Regions from separate parts of the Paracoccus sp. NFXS7 genome, predicted to be linked through region 1. Evidence: riboswitches for the same ligand, from Rfam matches in the RefSeq annotation. Region 1 holds a riboswitch; each other region holds the start of a gene.

Region 1 (6,752 bases):
CGCCGCCCATGCGGACCGGCCTGGCCCAGGAGGGACCGCGTGACGCGATGTCCCCGACCTGGACCTGCATCGCGCGCCCGGGGAACGAACTGCGCCAGCTCGTCTCCAGCCGCCGGTACCGGTGCGATCCGTCCCCGTCCGGCGCGACGACGAATGCGTGGTTCAGCACCCCCAGGGGCATGAACAGCCGCCCGTCGACGCTGCCCGAGACCAGCTGGCCGCCGGCCCCCGCATCGCCGCGCCAGGTCTCGACGTTCAGCCCATAGTTCAGCACCACGCCATAGCCCTGATCGACCGCGGGTCCGGCATCGTCGCCGGGCGGGGTGTCCTCTGCCGGGGTACCGGCGTCAAGTTCGTGGGGCGCTGCGATGTCGGGCGGGACGATGAAGCGGATCGTCTGGTCGGGCGCGACCAGACGCCAGCCAAGGCCGGGGATCTGGTCCAGCCTGACCTCTCCGGTCACGGCATCACCGGCCAGGATGCCGCTGGTGCGCAGGTCCTCGGCATCCGCGCTGAGGACGCCGTCGCCCACGTCGGTGAAGCGGGCGATCAGGTTCCTGGGCTGGCCGTTCACGAACACCTCCAGGTACAGGTCCTGCCCCGCCTCGGGTGGCGGGATGTTCTGGGCCCCCGCCGGTCCGCAGCACAGCGACGCAAGGACGGTCATGACCAGCCACCCTCGGCCGATGCGCTCAGCGCATGGGGACATCGACGTCCAGCGCCCCCAGGTTGGTCGCGGTCGACAGCCGCGCCGAACCGCCCAGCTGCCCTGCCGGCGCGATCGGCCATTCCATCGACGATCCGCCCAGCACGTATCCCAGCAGGCCGGGATGGCGCACCGTGGCGCCGTTCGGCGCGCTCAGCGTGACGTCGGCGATGCGCAGGCGGCTGTCCCCGGTGTTCTGGGCCACCAGATGTGTCGCGCCCCCCGATCGGCGCAGCGACCAGCGGACATCGGCGGACCGTACCCCGGCATCGGCAAAGAACACCGGGATGCGCAGTTCGGGGGCAAAGGCCACGGCGCCCGCCTGTCTGCGCGACTGGTCCGGGATCTCGTTCAGGATGACGCGATAGGCCTCCTCTCCGCTGACCGGGGTGCGCGCGACGCGGACGACGCGGATCGTCTGCGTCGCGCCGGGTGCAAGCTGGATCGCGGGCGGGCTGACCACGACATCCGCGCTGCGTTCCAGGCTGTCCTGGGCACCGGGCTGCAGCCAGCGGAAGACGCGCGACTGGACGGTGATCGGCTGGCTGCCTTCGTTGCGCAGGGTCAGGGTGGTCGCCGCCCCGGGCGCCGGAACCTCCAGCAGCACCGGAGAGACCCTCAACCCCTGCGCCGCGGCCCCCACCGCCAGGCCAAGCGACATCGATACGGCCAGAAGGCCGCCTGCAAGGAATCCACGCATGGTCTGGCCTTTCAGTAGGTGACGGTCACCGTGACGGTATCGGTATAGGTTCCTGGCGCAGGCGTCGCCTGTGCCAGGACCCGGCCGAAGACCGTGAAGGATTGCGCGTCGCCCGTCCCCGTCGCGGGCTGGGTGTCCGCGCCCACGGCATTGCCCCAGTTCGTCACCCGCCCGGCGTCCTGGAACAGGGCATAGGCGATCGTCTCTCCGCCCGACGTCATCTGGCGCACGCTGGTCGTGGCCCCTGCGCCCAGCCCTTCGTTCAGGCCGATGTCATAGGGGGTGGTGTCGGTGCAGGTGACCTCCATCGTGGCCGCGGCATCGACATCCGTGCCAAGCACGCCCTGGGTCCCGAAATCCAGCGTCTCGGTCGAGGTGATCTCGCATTCGGCGACGATGGTGATCCGGACGTCGAAGCTGTCCGTCGTCACCGTCTGCGCCAGGGGCGCCGTCGCCGAAAGGGCGATCACGCCTAAGATCGTCGGAAAAATTTCCTGTGTCATGATGGTTCATATGCTCCAAAATTCGAGAACGCCGATCCGAAGTTTTGCAGACTAAGCAAAAAGCACATCTTAAAGGTGTATTAAGAAGTATCGGGCACAGTGATTTCGCGTCAAACTAAACCTTCCAGTGTGTAACCTTGATTTTGCTCAAATTCCCCATATCCGCGGATCGCCCCGCGGACCCATGCCTTATCCCTGGCCGCGGCGGTCATTGCCGTCGCAGTCCGGGTATCGAAAGAATTCGGTCATGACCTTGAACTGGAAACGTGCGGGTGACCCTGGCGCCGGATCCGCCGCCACAGATGGCACCCCGCGACGGGACTTGTCCGGCATGGACGTTCCGCCGACCGATTCGGGCCTGATCCGTCTCTACGAAAACGGCGTGCTGCGTCCGACGCGGACGCCGGTCTTCGACCGCGTCGTCGAGCAGGCGCGGCGGATATTCTCATGCCAAGCCAGCCTGCTGACGATCATCGACGAGGCGAACGACCGCCAGTTCTTCAAGGCCGAGGCGGGCCTGATGCTGACCGCGGACGAGGATCGCGTCACGTCGCTTGCCTATTCCTTCTGTCGGATCGTCGTCGCGAATTCCGCGCCGCTGGTCATCGCGGATGCCCGGATCGACCCGCGGTTCAGCGGGCATCTGGCAATCGGCAGGTTCGGCGTGGTCGCCTATCTGGGCGTGCCGGTCAAGGATGAGACGGGCAGGGCCATCGCCGCCCTCTGCGTCGCCGAAAGCAGGCCGCGGGACTGGACGTCGGCCAATGTCGAGGTGCTGCAGGCCTTTGCGGAAGGTGTCTCGACCCAGATCAAGACGATGGTCCTGTCCGAACGGATGCGGACCGCCATCGGTCAGGAACCGGGCGGCGCCTCGGCCCTGCCACAGCCGACCAGCGCGGTCCTGACCTATCACCATGCCCCCGACGGGACCGAGACGATCGACGCGGCGACCGCGGAGACGCAGCAGATCTGGGGCATCCCGGCCGCCGAATACATGGCGCGGTTCGGCGATGTCTTCGCCTTCTGCATGGTCGAGGATTATCCGCTGGCCCGCGCATCGTTCGGAAACTCTGCCGCTGGAATGATCCCGTGGCACCATCGCTGGCGCATCCGTCTGCCTGACGGTCAGGTCAAGTGGCTGGAGGGGCATGGGCTTCCCGCATCCGGTCGGAACGGCGGGCTGACATGGGACTGCACGATCAACGACGCGACCCGCCTGACATCCTGACGTCCCGCGCGCCGGTCACGCTGCATCGTCGCGGGCCAGCAGATAGCAATCCATGATCCAGCCATGCGCGGCCCGGGCGGCGGCGCGTGCCGCCTCGATCCGCGGTCCGGCCTCGGTCAAGGGGCCCGCCTCCAGCAGTTGTTCGGGCATGCCCAGATAGGCGCCCCACCAGATCTGCAGGCCCTTCGGGGGCAGCGTCGCAAAGGCGCAGGTGCCGTCCAGCATCACCACGACCCGGTCGGCGTCGCCGGGAAAGCCCGCGTCGCGCAGCCGCCGCCCGGTGGTGATCCGCACCTCGGATCCCAGGGCGTTCAGCGGAATGGCATGGGCAGCGCACAGGGCCTGGATCGCGGTGATTCCCGGGATCACCCGTGCGCGCCAGTCCAGACGCGCGGCAATGCGCAGGCTGCTGTCATAGAGCGACGGGTCGCCCCAGACCAGCATCGCCACCGTCCCGCCCTGCGGCAGCGCCGCCGCGACGGCCGCCGCCCAAGCTTGCGCGATGGCATCATGCCATTGGTCGACGGCCTCCAGATAGGGCAGGTTTGCATCGCGCACCGGCAGGTCGATCTGGGCCACGGCGCCGCCGGGGCGGTGGCGGTCCAGCATCGCGCGGCGCAGATGGGCCAGATCCTCCTTCCCGGCGCCCTTGCGGGGGATCAGGACCAGATCGGCCTCCTGCAGGGCGCGGACGCCCTGCAGGGTCAGGTGGTCGGGATGGCCCGTGCCGGCCCCGATCAGCACCAGATCGATCATGCGTAGAGCCGGGGCGTCACCAGCCCGCTGCCGCGCAGGCCGCGCGCCGCCTTGGCGCCCGCCAGCGCGGCCAGATCGACCAGCGGCTCGACCACGATGACCAGCAGATAGGCCGCGCCGAAGGACAGGACCCCCGCCGTCGCACCGGCGCCCTGACCATAGAACGCCCAGAACGCGACCCAGGCCACGATGCCCCCCTGATAGGCCGCCGACAACGCCAGCGCCTGACCATAGCGCAGGTCCACATAGGCGGTGTCCGGCGCAATCACCCGCCGCGCCACCGCCTGCAGCGCGAATAGCGGCACCAGCAGTGTGGTCACGTTCATCCCGTATTGCGGCAGATCGAACGGCGCGAAGAACAGTCCCTGGATCAGCAGGCCCAGGGCCAGCCCGATCGCCGCCGGCGCCGCGCCCAGGATCAGGAACAGCGTCGATCCCAGGATCAGGTGCACCTCGGACACGCCCACGGGCGCGGTGGGCAGGACCTGGAAGAACACGAAGGTCGCGGCCGTCGCCAGCGCCCCGCGCGCCGCCAGCGACGCCCCGCCCTGCGCGCGCAGGGCCTGGGCCGCCAGCCTCAGCGCGTAAAGCCCGGCCGTGGCGGCCGTGGCATAGCCCAGTATCAGCTTGGCGCCGGTGACGACGCCCTCTTCGATGTGCATGTCATCCTCCTGTGGCCGTCCACCCGACGGCATGGGGTTGCCTGACATGGCCGGTTTCCTGGCTTGCGGGTCCGGGCGCGGCGTCGGCCTTCCCGGATCGCTCCAGTGGCATGGGTGACGCGCGCTCTCCGCATACAGTCGCGGGGGCGGCCGGGGCTTCGGGTGCCGCGATTGGGTCCACCCTTCCCCGTTCCCGATGAAGCCCGGCGTTTCACGCCTGACGGGCACCATTCAGACGGTCAGATAGACGGGATCGCAGGGCCTGCGTCAAGTCGCGGCCGGGGCGATCAGGTGAAAGAACGTGCCGGTCACATGCCCGCCCCCGGACATCGTCCGGTGGCTGCCGGTTTCCTCCACCGCGGCGCCGGTCGCGTCGGTCACGCGCGCCAGGGGTGCATCGGGCTGGGACAGGATCGAGGCATAGTGGAATTCATGCCCCCGCAGCGCCGTGCGACCCAGTCCCGGCAGGGCGGTCAGCGGATCGGCGCGGCGGTACCCCAGATGCATCCGGCGTTTGGCATAGCTGGTCTCCAACCCCAGAAGCCCCAACATCTGGTGTCGCTTTCCAGCAGCGTCCACCAGACCTGCCCCAAGCGCCATGTATCCCCCGCATTCCCCATGCACCGGCCGCGTTCCCGCAAAGCGGTGCATGGCCGTGCGGAACCCGTCGCAGGCGGCCAGCCGGGGCGCGTGCAACTCCGGGTATCCGCCTGGCAGCCAGCAGCAGTCGGCGCTGTCATCTGGCCCCTCATCCGCCAGCGGAGAGAAGGGCAGGATCGTGGCCCCCGCCCGCCGCCACGCCTCCAGCACATGCGGATAGACGAAGCTGAAGGCCGCGTCGCGGGCCAGCGCGATCCGCCCGCCGGGGGGCGTCAGCGGTCGGGGCGCAGGCGCCTCGGGCAGGGCGCGATGCGCGGCGGCTGCGATGATCGCCTCCAGATCGCAATGCGCCGCGATGAAATCGCCCGCATGGTCCAGGATGGCCTGCAGGCCCGCCGTCTCCTCGGCCTGGATCAGGCCCAGATGGCGTTCGGGAAGGGTGATGGTGCCCTGACGCGGCAGGCTGCCCAGCACGCGGATGCCCGCCTCATCCATCCCCTCGCGGATCAGCCGGTCATGGCGCGGCGAGGCCACGCGGTTCAGCACCACCCCCGCGAAGGGCAGGTCGGGGCGCAGCGTGGCAAAGCCCCGCGCCGTGGCCGCCGCCGACTGTGCCTGCCCGCTGACATCCAGGATCAGCACCACCGGCCAGCCCATCATGTGGGCGATCTCGGCGCTGGAGCCGATGCCGGTTTCCCCCTTCGTCGCGACCCCGTCGAACAGGCCCATCGACCCCTCGGCCAAGACCAGATCGGCGTTCGCCTGGCCGGTCGCATGAGCGATCAGGCGCCCCGGCTCCATCGCCCAGGCATCCAGGTTGAAGCTGGCCCGCCCCGAGGCCGCGAAGTGGAACCCCGGATCGATGTAGTCGGGCCCCGACTTGAAGGGCTGCACCACCAGCCCGCGCCTGCGCAGCGCGGTCAGCAGGCCCAGCATCAGCATCGTCTTGCCGGTCCCCGATGCGGGGGCCGAGATCATCAGGCCCGGCGTCAGGGGGCGCGTCATTCAGGAAACCTCGGCGCGTTGCCCACGGGGCGATAGCGGCGGTCGTAATCGGCGGCGTAAAGACGGCTGTCTTCGAACCCCTCGCCCGCCAGCGCGGGCCCGACCAGGATCAGCGCGGTCCGGTCGATGCCCTGCGCGTGCACGGTGGCCAGCGTCGCGCGGATCACCCGCTGGTCCGGCCAGCTGGCCCGCCAGACCACCGCCACCGGGCAATTAGGGCCGTAATGCGGGGTCAGATCGGCCACCACCCGATCCAGCGCGTGGATCGACAGGTGGATCGCCAGCGTCGCCCCGGTCGCGGCGAAGGCCGCCAGCGTCTCGCCCTCGGGCATGGTCGAGGCGCGCCCCGGCGTGCGGGTCAGCACCACCGACTGCGCCAGACCGGGCAGGGTCAGCTCCGCCTGCAGTGCGGCGGCGGCGGCGGCAAAGCTGGGCACGCCCGGCGTCACGTCGAAGGGGATGTCTAGCGCCCGCAACCGGCGGATCTGTTCGCCCATCGCGGACCAGACCGACAGATCGCCCGAATGCAGCCGCGCGACATCCTGGCCCGCGACGTGCGCCGCCTGCATCTCGGTCATGATCTCATCAAGCG
Region 2 (6,752 bases), on a different contig from region 1:
TTCCCGTCACCCGCTCCAATCCCTCTCACGACATCAGACGACCGGATGAAACCGCATCACGCGGCTGCCGTCCTGCGGATCGGTCAGCGTGCTTGCCCGCACCTGAAAGACGCGCGCCAGCAGGTCCGCGGTCAGGACCCCGTCGGGCGGGCCCAGGGCCACCATCCGACCGGCCTGCATCACCGCCAGCCTGTCGCAGCGCATCGCCTGGTTCAGGTCATGCAGGGCGATCACCGTGGTCAGGCCCAGGCCGCCCACCAGATCCAGGATCGCCAGCTGATGACGGATGTCCAGGTGGTTCGTCGGCTCGTCCAGCAGCAGGATCCGTGGCGCCTGCGCCAGTGCGCGGGCGATATGGGCGCGCTGGCGTTCGCCCCCCGACAGGGTCGACCAGTCGCGCCCCGCCAGATGTGCAAGGTCGACCCGCGCCAGCGCCTGCGTCACATGCGCCTCGTCCGCCGGGGACCAGGGCCGCAGGGCGTCCAGCCAGGGCGTGCGCCCCAAGGCCACGGCGTCGCGGACCGTGATGCGGTCCGACGTCTCGGCGCTTTGGGCGACCAAGGCGATGTGGCGGGCGACCTGGCGCGCGGGCATCGCGCGCAGCGGCTTGCCATCCAGCGCGACTTGGCCGCCGTCGGGGCGGACCAGCCCGGCCAGCATCCGCAGCAGCGTGGACTTACCCGACCCGTTCGGGCCGATCAGGCCCAGCATCTCTGCGGGGCGGACGTCCAGGGTGACGCCGGCCACCAGGGGGCGCCTGCGCACGCGGCGGGTCAGATCACGCGCGGTCAGCATCATGACGCGGACCGCCCGCGGATCAGGATCGCCGCAAAGGCCGGCGCGCCGACCAGCGCGGTCACGACGCCAATGGGCAGGGTCTGGCCGGGCACCAGCATCCGCGCGATCACGTCCGCGGCGATCAGGAAGACCATGCCGATCAGCGCCGACACGGGCACCAGCCGCGCGTGGCGCGTGCCCACCAGGAACCGTGCGGCATGCGGGACGACCAGCCCGACAAAGCCGATCGCACCGGTGACCGACACCATGACCGCCGTGGCCATGGCGGTCGCCAGGATCAGCACGGCCTGGACGCGCCGGACCGGCACGCCCAGGGACGCCGCCGATTCCGTGCCGAAGGCAAAGGCGTCCAGCGCGCGGATATGCCATGCGGCCGCGCCAAGGACGGTCACAACGGCGGCCAGCGACAGGCCGACATCGTTCCACCGGACGCCCGACAGGTTGCCCAACAGCCAGAACATGATGCCGCGCGCCTGTTCCGCGCTGGCCGACCGCGCGATGATGAAGCTGGTCAGGGCGTTGAACAGCTGCGACCCGGCGATGCCTGCCAGCACGATCTGCGCGGCACCCCGCGCCCCCGGACCGCCGCCCGACAGGCGCGCCAACCCCACCACCAACGCAAAGGCCGCGATCGCGCCCAGCAGCGCGCCCGCCGACATCGGCACGAACCCCGCGCCGATCCCCGCCACCGCGACCGTCACGGCCCCCGTAGACGCCCCGGCCGAGATGCCCAGCAGATAGGGGTCGGCCAGTGCGTTGCGCAACAGCGTCTGCAGGACCAGCCCCGAGATCGCCAGCCCCGCTCCGCAGGCCCCCGCCACCAGCGCGCGCGGCAGGCGGTAAGCCCAGACGATACCCTGATCGATCGGGTCCAGCGGATAGCCCGCACCCAGCATCTGGTTGGCCAGCGCCTGCCAGACGGTCGAGAGCGGGATCGGCGTTTCCCCCAGGGCGGTGCCGGCCAGGGGGGCCGCCACGATCAGCAGCGACACCCACAGCCAGACCGGGGCCAAGGGGCGGCGGACGGTCGGCACCCCGACATCGGCGGTCATTCGGACAGCCCGTCCATGCCCGCCGCCAAGGCCTCCAGCCCGTCGATCATGCGGATGCCGGGATGCAGCGCCTCGGCGTCCAGGATGACGATGCGATCCCGGCGCACGGCGGTCATCCGGCGCGTGACCGGGTCCGTTTTCAGAAAGCGCAGCTTTGCCTCGACATCGTCGGCGGGAAAGCGGCGGCGGTCCATGCGCGCAATCACCAGCACCGAGGGGTCGGCACGGGCGATCGTCTCCCACCCCACGGCGGGCCATTCCTCGTCCGAGGTCACGACGTTGCGTAGGCCAAGGCGGTCCATCATCCAGGCCGGGACGCCCATCCCGCCCGCCATGTAGGGGTCCAGCGCCAGATCGGCCGAGGAGAACCAGACCGCCGCGGACGCATCCGGCAGGTCCATCGCCCGCGCGCGCTCCACGACCGCCGCCTCTCGGGCCTGCAGGTCGGCGATCAGCGCCCGGCCCGCGTCCTGCGCGTCCATGACCCGCGCGATCTGGTCGATGCCGTCCCACAGGGTCGCGATGTCGAAGGGCGCAAGGCGGGTGCCGTCGGCGCCCACGCTGTTGTCCTTGCCCTGGCAGTCCGTGGGCATGACATAGGCCGGAATGCCCAGATCGGCGAACTGTCGGCGCGTGCCGACCGCCCCTTGGTCCCCGATCATCCAGGCGAACATCGTCGGCACGAAGCCGGGCCGCCGGTTCACCACCGATTCAAAGCTGGGCGTATCGTCGCTGATGCGGTCCACCGTGGCGTCATCCTCCGCAAAGGCGGGCAGCACCGGGGTGAACCACAGCGCGGTCCCGGCCATCCGGTCCGCCTGGCCCAGCGCATACAGGATCTCGGTCGTGGACTGGCCGATCGACACGACGTTGTCGGGACGCGCGGGGATGGTCACTTGGTACCCGCAATTGTCGATCACCAGCGGATAGTCGGTCGGCGCGGCAAGGGCCGCCTGGCCCAGGCCCAGCGCCACCGCGGTCGTCAGGAAGATTCTTGTCGTCATGGTCGTCCTTCATGAAACGAAGGACGGGGCTGAAAAAGGCGCAGAGGCGTCACCGGGGTCCCACCCACCTTCGCGGTCGCGTCGGACGAAGGCCGTGGATCGGCGCATGCGGTCTTTCTCCGGGGCACCCCGCCCGGGTTGGTTCAGGTCATGATGGCAGGTCTCCTGACTTGCGGATCGCGGCCTTCCCCGCCTTCCCGGCGCAGGGGGCGCCAGTGGCATCATGGGGTCGGCTACCGCTTACAGTTGCGGGGGCAGTCGCGGATTCGGCGCCTGATGGCTACACCTCACCACGTTCCCTTTTCACCCTGCCGGGGCCTTGGCCGGCACGGGAACCATCACGGACGGAAATGCCGCCGGGTGGGGACAAAGTCAACCGCCGCGGCAAGCAGCCCGCAGCCGACCCGGCCGCCACGGCCGACGCACTGCGACACCCGCGGCTTATGCCAGCCTGATCCCGGCGACCGGTGCGCCGCAGGTCGAACGCGCTGGCGCCCTGCGGGGGAAGGAGTTGGTCGCAGTCCTTCCTGCCAGGCATGGATGGGGGGTCGGATGCAGGGCGATCCGGCGCCTGACACCGGAGGGCTTCAAACCTTGCCGGGCCTCTTTCGCCACAGGTGGCGAAGGTCCAGCCGGGGATAGTCCCGCTCGATCTGGCTGCCCCAGAACAGGCCTGCGATCGGGGCGTCGGGATGGTCGGGGTCAAGACCATAGTCGATCTGGGCGATGCGTTCGGCCGGCATGTGAAGGGTGTATCGCAGGAACAGGAACTGCTCCAGCCAGGCGTCATGGTCCTTGTTCGTGAACAGGTCCGGGCGGGGGACGGGTTCGGGGTCGTGCATGGTGGGTCAGCCTTGGGTGACGGATCCCGATTGTCCGTCAATCCGCCTGCCGGTGCAACATTCCCGTCCCCGAACGAAAAGGGGGCACGCCGCATCCGGCATGCCCCCCGATCCACGGCAGGCGATCAGTAGATCGCCAGGGCCGGGAACAGGATCAGCAGGCCCACCGCCAGGATCTGCAACCCTATGAAGGGCAGCAGGGCGCGGAAGATCTCTCCCAGCGAGATGTCCGGCGGGGTCACCGACTTCAGGTAGAAGGCGGCGGGCCCGAAGGGCGGCGACAGGAAGCTGACCTGCATGTTCATCGCGAACAGCACGCCGAACCAGACGGGGTCGTATCCCAGGCTGACGATGATCGGCACGAAGATCGGCATGGTCAGCAGCGCGATGCCGACCCAGTCCAGGAACATGCCCAGCACGAACAGGATCGCCATCATGAACAGGATGATGATCGTCGGGTTGTCGCTGATGCCGGTGATCAGTTCCGACACGAAGTTGATGCCGCCCATCAGGTTGAAGACGCCCACCAGGGCGGATGCGCCGATGCCGATCCAGACGATCATGCCGACCGTCTGCAGCGTCTGCATTGCCGCGCCGCGCAGAAGGCCCCAGGTGAATTCGCCGCGGATCACGGTCGAGATCAGCACGCCCGCCACGCCCACGGCGCTGGCCTCGGTCACGGATGCGATGCCGCCATAGATGGAGCCCAGCACCATAATCACGACCAGGATCGGCAGGAACAGGCCCTTGAGCAGGCGCAGCTTTTCGTCCCGCGGGACGCGGGCGGTGACGGCCGGGGGCACGTCGCCCGGCGTCAGCCAGGCACGGATCAGCACATAGGCCACATAGAGCAGTGCCAGCATGAAGCCCGGCACGAAGGCGGCCGTGAACAGGTCGCCGATCGAGACGTTCGCGGTCAGGCCATAGATGATCAGCACGATCGAGGGCGGCACCATGGTCCCCAGGCTGCCGCCCGCGCAGACAACCCCGATGGCCAGCTTGCGGTCATAGCCCTGGGCCAGCATCTGGGGCAGCGCGATCAGGCCCAGCAGCACGACCTCTCCGCCGATGATGCCGGACATGGCGGCCAGGATGACGGCCACGAAGATCGTCTGGACTGCCACGCCGCCGCGGATGCGGCCGCCGACCAGGCGCATCGCCTCGAACAGGTCGCGGGCGATGCCGCTGCGGTCCAGGATCGCGGCCATCAGCACGAACATCGGCACCGACACGAAGACGAAGCTGGACACGAAGGTATAGACGCGGCTGGTGATCAGCGGCACCACGTTCGGGCCGAACCATCCCAGCGCGAAGATCAGCGTGACCAGCAGCGTGACGAAGGCCAGCGGGATGCCCGTCAGCAGCAAAAGCAGCAGCAGCGCGAACAGAAGGCCCGTCCCGGCCTCGATCCCCAGGGATTGCAGCGAACCGAAGATCTCCATCAGCGGGCTCCCTTGTGCCCGCGGGCATAGTTGACGGTCAGGATGGCGAATTGCAGGGCCATGATCGCCAGCGCCACCATCAGCAGCACCTTGAGCACGCCCGGATAGGCCGGGTTCCAGGCCGAACCCGAGGTCTCGAGGTGAAAGCTGCCGTCGGGGCGCCAAGCGGACCGCTTGACCATCTGCCAGGCCGCCCAGGCGAAGGCGCCCGAGGACAGGCCGCAGATCGCCGAGATGAGGATGTCGGCCACGCGCCGCGCGGCGGGCGGCAGCAGGTCATAGACCAGGACTACCCGGATGTGCCGGTCGCGCGCGGTGCACAGCAAGCCCCCGTAGACGAACGAGATCGCGCACAGGAACACCGTCGTCTCGTGCGCCCAGTTCGTCGGGCGGCCGAACACGTAACGCAGCACGACTTCCTGGATCAGGATCAGCATGGCGACCACCAGGCCCAGGGCCGGGATGATCGCCAGACGGTCGATCACGCGACCCAGGCGCCCCGACTGGGGCACGGCCTCGTGTTCTTCGCGCGGAATGGCTTCGGATGCGTCCATCATGTCCTCCTCCCTGGAAGGGACCGGGCGCGAACGCCCGATCCTGCGGCGCTTACTGCACCAGGCCCTTTTCGGTCAGGTACGCGGTCAGCGCGTCATAGACCTGCTGCGCCGCGGGCGACTGTCCGGCGACCTTTTCCCATTCGCCCATAGCGATGCCGCGGAACTTGGTGCGCTCCTCGTCGGACCAGTCGTGGACGGTGATCGTCCCGCCGGCCTCTGCCTCCGCCACGGCGGCCGCGTCGGCCTCGGCCAGGGCTGCGACCTGGACGCGGGCGAAATCGCGCACCGACTGCGTCATGACCTGCTGCAGGTCCTCGGGCAGGGCGTCCCATTTCTCCTTGTTCATCGAGATCTCGACCAGGGGCATGGAGTGGAAGCCGGGATAGACCGGATGGGGCGCGACCTCGTTCAGGCCCTGGGCCTGGTTGGTCGAAAAGACGCTGTAATCGGCCGCGTCGATGACCTTCTTGTCCAGCGATGTGAACACTTCGGATCCGGGCAGGTTCACGGGCGATGCGCCGGCTGCGGCAAAGACCGACTGGACCAGGCCTTCAGGCGCGCGGATCTTGACGCCGGCCAGATCATCGACCCCGTCCAGCGGCACGGCGCTGACCAGCGCCTCCAGGCCCGGCGTGGTGGCGCCGATGAACTGCAGGCCATAGGGGTTCATGATCTGGTTCAGCAGCTCCGCCCCGCCGCCGTTCTCGACAAAGTCCAGCATCTGCTCGGGGTCGGACCAGGCGCCGACCGGGTTGCCCATCAGACCGAAGGCCGGATCGCGTCCCGAGAAATACGACAGGTCGGTCACGTGACCGTCCAAGATGCCCGTGGCGATCGCATCCTGGGTTTCGTTATGGGCGACGATGGATTCGACCGGCAGCAGGTCGATGGCGATGCGGCCGCCGGACTTTTCCGCGACATCCGCGGCCCAGCCCTGCTGGAGGACAAAGTTCGGGTTGCCCGACGGGTCGGACGACTGGAAACGGAAGCTGTGATCCTGGGCCATGGCGGGTGCGGCCAAGGCCATCGCGGCGCTGGCCGACATCAGGAAACGGGT
Region 3 (6,752 bases), on a different contig from region 1:
GCCCCGGACGCCCACGTACCAGTCGTGGACGTTGCAGGTCGGATCGCAATGACCGGGGATCAGGCGCAGCTTGTCGTTGACGGCCAGCACACCGTCCGGATCCTCGACCACGCCGTGTTCGTCGGAACACTTGATGTATTTCACGTCCGTGCGGCCGTGGATGACGGGCAGGCCGCTGTCCACCGACTGCGCCTTGAGGCCGGCATCGACCACCGCCAGATGCGGCTTGGCATGGCTCATGACGCTGGTCAGGATGAACAGCGCGTTTTCCCATTCACCCTGGTCGATGCGCGTGCCGTCCCGGTCCAGGATGCGCCCGTAATCGGCATCCATGAAGGCATAGCTGCCGCATTGCAGCTCGTTGAAGACGCCCGAGTTGGATTCGAAGTAATAGGACCCCGTGCCCCCGCCCGACACCAGTTCGGGCGTCAGGCCGATCGCGGTCAGCGCCTCGACCGCCTCGCGGACCTGGGCGATGGCCGCGTCCAGCTTGGCCTTGCGGTCGTCAAAGCTGTCCATGTGCTGCATGGCGCCCTGATAGCCCTGGATGCCGGTGAATTTCAGGCCGGGGGCGGCGTCGATGGCCTGGGCGATCTGCACCACCGCCTCGGTCGTCCTGACCCCGCAGCGGCCGGCGCCGCAGTCGATCTCGACAAAGCATTCCAGCGTGGTGCCGTGGCGCTGCGCCGCCGCCGACAGTTCGGCCACGTTGGCGATGTCGTCGACGCAGACGATGATCCGGCTGCCCCGCAAGGGCAGGCGCGCCAGGCGGTCGATCTTGGCCGGGTCGCGGACCTGGTTCGACACCAGCACGTCGCGGATGCCGCCGCGCACGAACACCTCGGCCTCGGACACCTTCTGGCAGCAGACGCCGACCGCGCCGCCCAACCGCTCCTGCAGCTTCAGGACGTCGACCGACTTGTGCATCTTGCCATGCGCCCGGTGGCGCATGCCGTGGGCGCGGGCGTAATCGCCCATCTTGCGGATGTTGCGTTCCAGCGCGTCCAGATCAAGGATCAGGCAGGGGGTCTGGATGTCGGCCTCGTCCATTCCCGGCAGGGCGGGAATGTCGTAGCCGACCTCGAGGCCTGCGAATTCTGCGTGGGCGTTCATTGGGCATCTCCGTTGGTCCAGGGCAGGCGGTCCAGATCGACATTGCCGCCGGTGATGATGACGCCGATGCGCTGGCCGGCAAAGACGTCGCGGTTCTTCAGGATGGTCGCCAGCGGCACCGCGCTGGAGGGTTCGGCCACGATCTTCAGCCGTTTCCAGATCAGCTGCATCGCGGCGATGATCTCATCCTCGGACGCGGTCAGGATGTCGGTCACGTGGCTGCGGACGAAATGCCAGGTCATGTCCTTGAGCGGCACCTTGAGCCCGTCTGCCACCGTCACGGGCGCGTCGTCTGCGATGATGTGGCCCGCGCGAAAGCTGCGCGCCGCGTCGTCGGCCTGTTCGGGTTCGGCCGCATAGATGCGCGTGGCGGGGGCCAGTGCGGACAGGGTCAGGCAGGTGCCCGACACCATGCCGCCGCCGCCGATGGGGGCGATGACCGCGTCCAGGTCGGGGATCTGCTCCAGCATCTCGGCCGAGCAGGTGGCCTGTCCGGCGATCACCCGCGGGTCGTTGTAGGGGTGCACGAATTCTGCCCCCGTCTCGGCCACGACCTGGGCAAAGACCGCCTCGCGCGAGCTGGTCGAGGGTTCGCATTCCACGACGCGCGCGCCATAGCCGCGCACCGCGTCCTTTTTCGCCTGCGGGGCGGTGCGGGGCATGACGACCGTGCAGGGGATGCCGCGGCGTCCCGCGGCATAGGACAGGCAGGTGCCGTGATTGCCGCTGGAATGGGTGGCGACGCCGCGCGCGGCCTGGGCATCCGACAGGCCAAAGACCGCGTTGCTGGCCCCGCGCGCCTTGAAGGCGCCGGCCTTCTGCAGGTTCTCGCACTTGAAGAACAGTTGCGCGCCGGTCAGCTCGTCCAGCATCCGGCTGGTCAGGACGGGGGTGACGTGGACATGCGGGCGGATGCGGTCGCGGGCCGCCAGCATGTCGTCCAGGGTCGGGATCGCGTCCATCACGCAGCCTGCCTGCAGGCCTGGCCCGCGCTGTGCCGGTAATGCGCTTGGGCGGCGGCGACGCCGGAGCCCAGGGTGACGGGCAGGCCCAGATCGACCATCACCATCTCTGCCGTGGCCAGCCCCGACAGGGCCATCACGTCGGTCAGCATCCCCAGATGCCCGATGCGGAAGACCTTGCCCGCGACATCGCCAAGGCCCGTGCCGAAGGCCACGCCATAGGTGTTCAGCGCATGGCTGACGATGCGGTTGGCGTCGAACCCGTCCGGCGTGCGGATCGCGCTGACGCTGTCGGAATACAGCGCGGGTCGCGCAGCGCACAGCGTCATGCCCCATGCCGCGACGGCCTGGCGGACGCCTTCGGCGATGCGGTGATGACGGGCAAAGACGTTCTCCAGCCCCTCGTCCAGCAGCATGTCGGTGGCGACCTTCAGCCCGTTCAGCAGCCCGACGGGCGGCGTATAGGGAAAGCCGTTCGCGGCATAGCCCCGCGCCATGTCGCGGATGTCGAAGAAGGTGCGCGGCAGGCCCGCGCCCTCGACCGCGGCCATCGCCTTGGGCGAAAAGCCGACGATCGCCAGGCCGGGGGGCAGCATGAAGCCCTTCTGCGACCCGGTGACAGCGACATCGACGCCCCATTCGTCCATCCGGAAGTCATAGCAGGCGATGGAGCTGACCCCGTCCACGAACAGCATCGCGGGATGCCCCGCCCGGTCCAGCGCGCGGCGGACCGCGGCGATGTCCGACCGGACGCCGGTGGCGGTTTCGTTATGCGTGGCCAGGACCGCCTTGATGCGATGGGCCGTGTCGGCGGTCAGGATCTCCTCGAACCGGTCGGTGGGGATACCTTCGCCCCAGGACTGGTCCACGATCTGGACGTCAAGGCCGTGCCGCTGGCACATGTCGATCCAGCGGTGGCTGAACATGCCGTTGCGCGTGGCCAGAACCGCGTCGCCCGCCGACAGCGTGTTGGTGATCGCCGTCTCCCACCCGCCGGTGCCGGTAGAGGGGAACACGAAGACCTGCGCCTGCGTCGATTTCAGGACCTTTTTGACCCCCTCCAGCGCGGGATGCAGGATCTTTCCAAACATCGGGCTGCGATGGTCAATTGTGGGCATGTCGACGGCCTTGCGAAGCACCTCGGGGATGTTCGTCGGGCCGGGAATGAAGATCGGGTTCTGGGTGCTCACGGTCGGCTCCTCCTTGATGCGACAAGGTGTAGCACGGGTCCGCAAACCGGTAAATTTTTTTGAAATCGTTTTTCGGAAATCTGGTTTAATGCAGGTTTCGCAGCGAAATCATGGGCGCTTGATTTTTTCATTGCCGAAAAACGGCTTTCATGAAATTATTTTTCTGTGGTGTTACAGACGGAAGGGGCGTGATTCCGATGCAGCAGCCGGTGCGCAAGCGGGGACGGCCAAGAGGCGGCAAGGCCGATCAGCCCGCCGCCAGCATCCAGGCCCTGGACCGCGGGCTGGACGTGCTGGAGGCCCTGGCCGCGCATGAGGGGATCACCCTGACCGGGCTGTCCACGCATCTGGACCAGTCCCCCGCCACCATGCACCGCGTCCTGGCCACCCTGGAACACCGTCGCTATGTCGAGAACAATCCCGACCGGCAGGAGTGGTTCATCGGCCCCGAGGCGTTCCGCCTTGGTTCGGCCTTCCTGCGCCGCACCAACATCGTCGAACGCAGCCGTGCGGTGATGCGCGACCTGATGGCCCTGACCGGAGAGACGGCCAACCTGGGCATCGAACGCGACGGCGACGTGCTGTTTGTCAGCCAGGTCGAGACGCATCAGACGATCCGCGCGTTTTTCCCGCCCGGCACCCGGTCTCCGCTGCACGCATCGGGGATCGGCAAGGCGCTGCTGGCGGCGTTCGACCAGACGCGGCTGGCGATGTTCCTGCGCGACGCGACCTTCACCCGGTTCACAGACAAGACCATCGCCGACGCGGACGCGCTGCAGGCAGACATCGCCCTGATCCGCCATCGCGGCTTTGCCTTTGACGACGAGGAGCGCACCCTGGGAATGCGCTGTGTCGCGGCCTCCATCGTCAACAGCTATGGCGAGGCGGTGGCCGGGGTGTCGGTGTCGGGCCCCACGAACCGCATGACCGATGCCGCCGTCGACCGCATCGGCGGCATGGTCGCCACCGCGGCGGAACGGATTTCGGCCGATCTGGGATCGGGCCGGGGCGGGCGGTGACCGCCTTTTGCCGGGCGTGGAACGGGTGGGCGAATCCCGTTGACAGCTCCGGGGCCTCTGCGCCACAAGGGCGCCGCTACGGTTCCGGCCTGCATGCCGGATCAAAAGGGAACACCGGTGACAATCCGGGGCTGCCCCCGCAACTGTAAGCGGAGAGTGATGGCCGATCATGCCACTGGAGCGATCCGGGAAGGCCGGCCAAGGCATCGACCCGCAAGCCAGGAGACCTGCCGCAGCACTCACCCATTTCCGGCGCGGGGCGTGCCAGGAAAGCGGCTGATCCGCAGTGGTGACAGTCACCGTCCTGCCGCGACCCACCGGGTCCGTGTGCCGGACATTTCTGTTTGCCGCAGGCCGTGCCTGCCTTGAAAGGTCCGTGCCGATGCGCCGTCCGATCTGTCTTCTGGCGACGCTTGTCGCCCTTCCCGTGACCGCCGCCGCGCAAGGTGCGGCACCGGGGGAACCCATCCTGCTGGACGAGATCGTGCTGACCGCCGGCATCACGCCCGTGGCCCAGGACGGCTATGCCCGCGCCCACACCGTCCTGACCGCGACCGAGATAGAGGATCGTGGCATCGTAACCGTCCAGGACGCCCTGCGCGCGCTGCCCGGCGTATCGGTCAGCGGCAGCGGCGCCAGCATCGCGCAGGTCCGCATCCGTGGCGCCGAGGCGAACCACACCCTGATCCTGATCGACGGCATCGAGGCGGCGGGGGGCGAGGACGAATACGTGCTGACCGGGCTGGAGACCACCGACATCGACCGGATCGAGGTGCTGCGCGGGCCGCAATCGGTGTTCTATGGATCGAACGCGTCGGCGGGGGTGATCAACATCATCACGCGCGACGCGCCCCAGGGCCTGTCCTATGGCGGCTCGGTCGAGGCCGGGAACGGCGGGGCGGCCTCGGTCCAAGTCAGCCGTCGTGGGGAGCGGGGCGGGCTGCGGCTGTCGCTGTCGGCGCGCGACGATCTGGGCTATGACCAGTCGGGCGATGGCGGCGGCAAGGACGGGATCAACCGCAAGACCGCCGTCCTGTCCGGCGACGTCCTGGCCACGGACGACCTGCGCCTTGGGGTGGCGCTGCGCCAGTCCACCGAGGATTACGGCTTCGACGCCGAGAACTTTGCCGCGACCGATGCCGAAAGCTATCTGGTCGATGCCGACCTGTTCGGCCGCCGCGACGAGTTTCAGGGCGGGGTCTGGGCGGAATATACCGCGTTGGACGGCCGCCTGGTCCAGCGCCTGGACTATCAGCACAGCATCACCCGGCAGAGCCAGGACAACAGCCCGTTCCGGCGCGGCCAGACCGAAAAGCTGAAATACCGCGCCAGCCTGGGGTTGGACGGGTCGGCCGCCGATGCCTCGCAGCTGCTGAACCTCCTGGCGGAACATCAGCGCGACAGCAACTCGACCGCGCCGGGGCAGTCCCGGGAGATGTCGTCGGTCGCGCTGGAATACCGCGCGATGCTGGCCAGCGGACTGGATGTCCAGGCCGGGCTGCGCCACGACGCGAACCGCGTCTTTGCCGATTTCACCAGCTGGAACCTGGGCCTGTCCTGGCAGATGCCCGACCGTCCGTTCCGCCTGCACGCATCCGCCGGGACGGGGCTGGTAAACCCGTCCTATTTTGAGCTGTATGCCGATGCCGACTTCTTCGGCACCGTCTATCAGGGCAATCCCGACCTGCGCCCGGAAAAGAACAGCGGCTTTGATCTGGGGGTCGAGGCGCAGCTGCCGGACGGTCGCGGGACCATCGACGTCACCTATTTCAACGAGACGCTGGAGGACGAGATCACCGACTATCTGGTCGGCATCGAGGATGGCGTGGCGTTCTATTCCTATCGCAACCAGTCCGGCGAAAGCCCCCGCCAAGGGGTCGAGGTCGCGGCCCGCATTCTGGCGACCGACAGTCTGACCCTGGGGGCCAGCTATACCTATCTGGACGCGGAAAATCCCGATGGCAGCGTCAAGACCCGCCGCCCCCGGCACGAGGCTGGCCTGAGCGCGACACTGTCGGTCCTGGACGGGCGCGGGTCGGTCACGGGCGATCTGCGCCATGTGGCAGGCACCTTCGACACCCAGTTCTGGGGCGGGTTCGAGACGCGCGAACTGCCGTCCTATACCGTGGTCAACCTTGCCGCGGGCTATGACCTGACGCCGAACGTGCGGGCGACGGCGCGGGTGGTGAACCTGTTCGACCGCGATTATTCAGATGTCTGGGGCTTTGCGAACCAGGGGCGGACCGGCACCATCGGCCTGCAGGCGCGCTGGTGATCCGCGGGCTGATCGGGCTGGCGCTGATGGCCGCCCCCGCATGGGCCGACGCGCCCGCGCGGGTGGTGTCGATCAACCTGTGCACCGATCAGCTGGCGATGCTGGTGGCGGCGCCGGGACAGCTGGCCTCGGTCAGCTATCTGGCGCAGGACCCGGTCTCTTCGGCCATGGCGCGCGAGGCCGCGGCCTATCC

Evidence for each region. Region 1 has a riboswitch for cobalamin ahead of LZ686_RS05640 (energy-coupling factor ABC transporter permease). Riboswitches for the same ligand answer to the same signal wherever they lie in the genome.
Region 2: it holds a riboswitch for cobalamin, as region 1 does, so the genes downstream of both, LZ686_RS04615 (ABC transporter substrate-binding protein) here and LZ686_RS05640 (energy-coupling factor ABC transporter permease) in region 1, are expected to answer to the same signal.
Region 3: it holds a riboswitch for cobalamin, as region 1 does, so the genes downstream of both, LZ686_RS10015 (TonB-dependent receptor plug domain-containing protein) here and LZ686_RS05640 (energy-coupling factor ABC transporter permease) in region 1, are expected to answer to the same signal.

Annotation. Positions count from the first base shown of each region.
Region 1 covers NZ_JAKEKV010000002.1:193,757-200,508, reverse strand. Annotated here, with positions in the region: gene LZ686_RS05665 (fimbria/pilus outer membrane usher protein) at 1-667, opposite strand, end outside; gene LZ686_RS05660 (fimbrial biogenesis chaperone) at 693-1,406, opposite strand; gene LZ686_RS05655 (Csu type fimbrial protein) at 1,418-1,909, opposite strand; gene LZ686_RS05650 (GAF domain-containing protein) at 2,241-3,137, shown strand; gene cobF (precorrin-6A synthase (deacetylating)) at 3,153-3,893, opposite strand; gene LZ686_RS05640 (energy-coupling factor ABC transporter permease) at 3,890-4,555, opposite strand; cobalamin riboswitch at 4,587-4,801, opposite strand; gene LZ686_RS05635 (cobyrinic acid a,c-diamide synthase CobB) at 4,823-6,160, opposite strand; gene cobM (precorrin-4 C(11)-methyltransferase) at 6,157-6,752, opposite strand, start outside.
Region 2 covers NZ_JAKEKV010000001.1:936,096-942,847, forward strand. Annotated here, with positions in the region: tRNA gene LZ686_RS04600 (tRNA-Gly) at 1-18, shown strand, start outside; gene LZ686_RS04605 (ABC transporter ATP-binding protein) at 34-798, opposite strand; gene LZ686_RS04610 (FecCD family ABC transporter permease) at 795-1,850, opposite strand; gene LZ686_RS04615 (ABC transporter substrate-binding protein) at 1,847-2,854, opposite strand; cobalamin riboswitch at 2,993-3,209, opposite strand; gene LZ686_RS04620 (hypothetical protein) at 3,442-3,696, opposite strand; gene LZ686_RS04625 (TRAP transporter large permease) at 3,822-5,138, opposite strand; gene LZ686_RS04630 (TRAP transporter small permease subunit) at 5,138-5,695, opposite strand; gene LZ686_RS04635 (TRAP transporter substrate-binding protein) at 5,745-6,752, opposite strand, start outside.
Region 3 covers NZ_JAKEKV010000005.1:10,287-17,038, reverse strand. Annotated here, with positions in the region: gene bhcC (3-hydroxy-D-aspartate aldolase BhcC) at 1-1,113, opposite strand, end outside; gene bhcB (beta-hydroxyaspartate dehydratase BhcB) at 1,110-2,075, opposite strand; gene bhcA (L-aspartate--glyoxylate aminotransferase BhcA) at 2,075-3,265, opposite strand; gene bhcR (HTH-type transcriptional regulator BhcR) at 3,463-4,284, shown strand; cobalamin riboswitch at 4,347-4,533, shown strand; gene LZ686_RS10015 (TonB-dependent receptor plug domain-containing protein) at 4,667-6,559, shown strand; gene LZ686_RS10010 (ABC transporter substrate-binding protein) at 6,556-6,752, shown strand, end outside.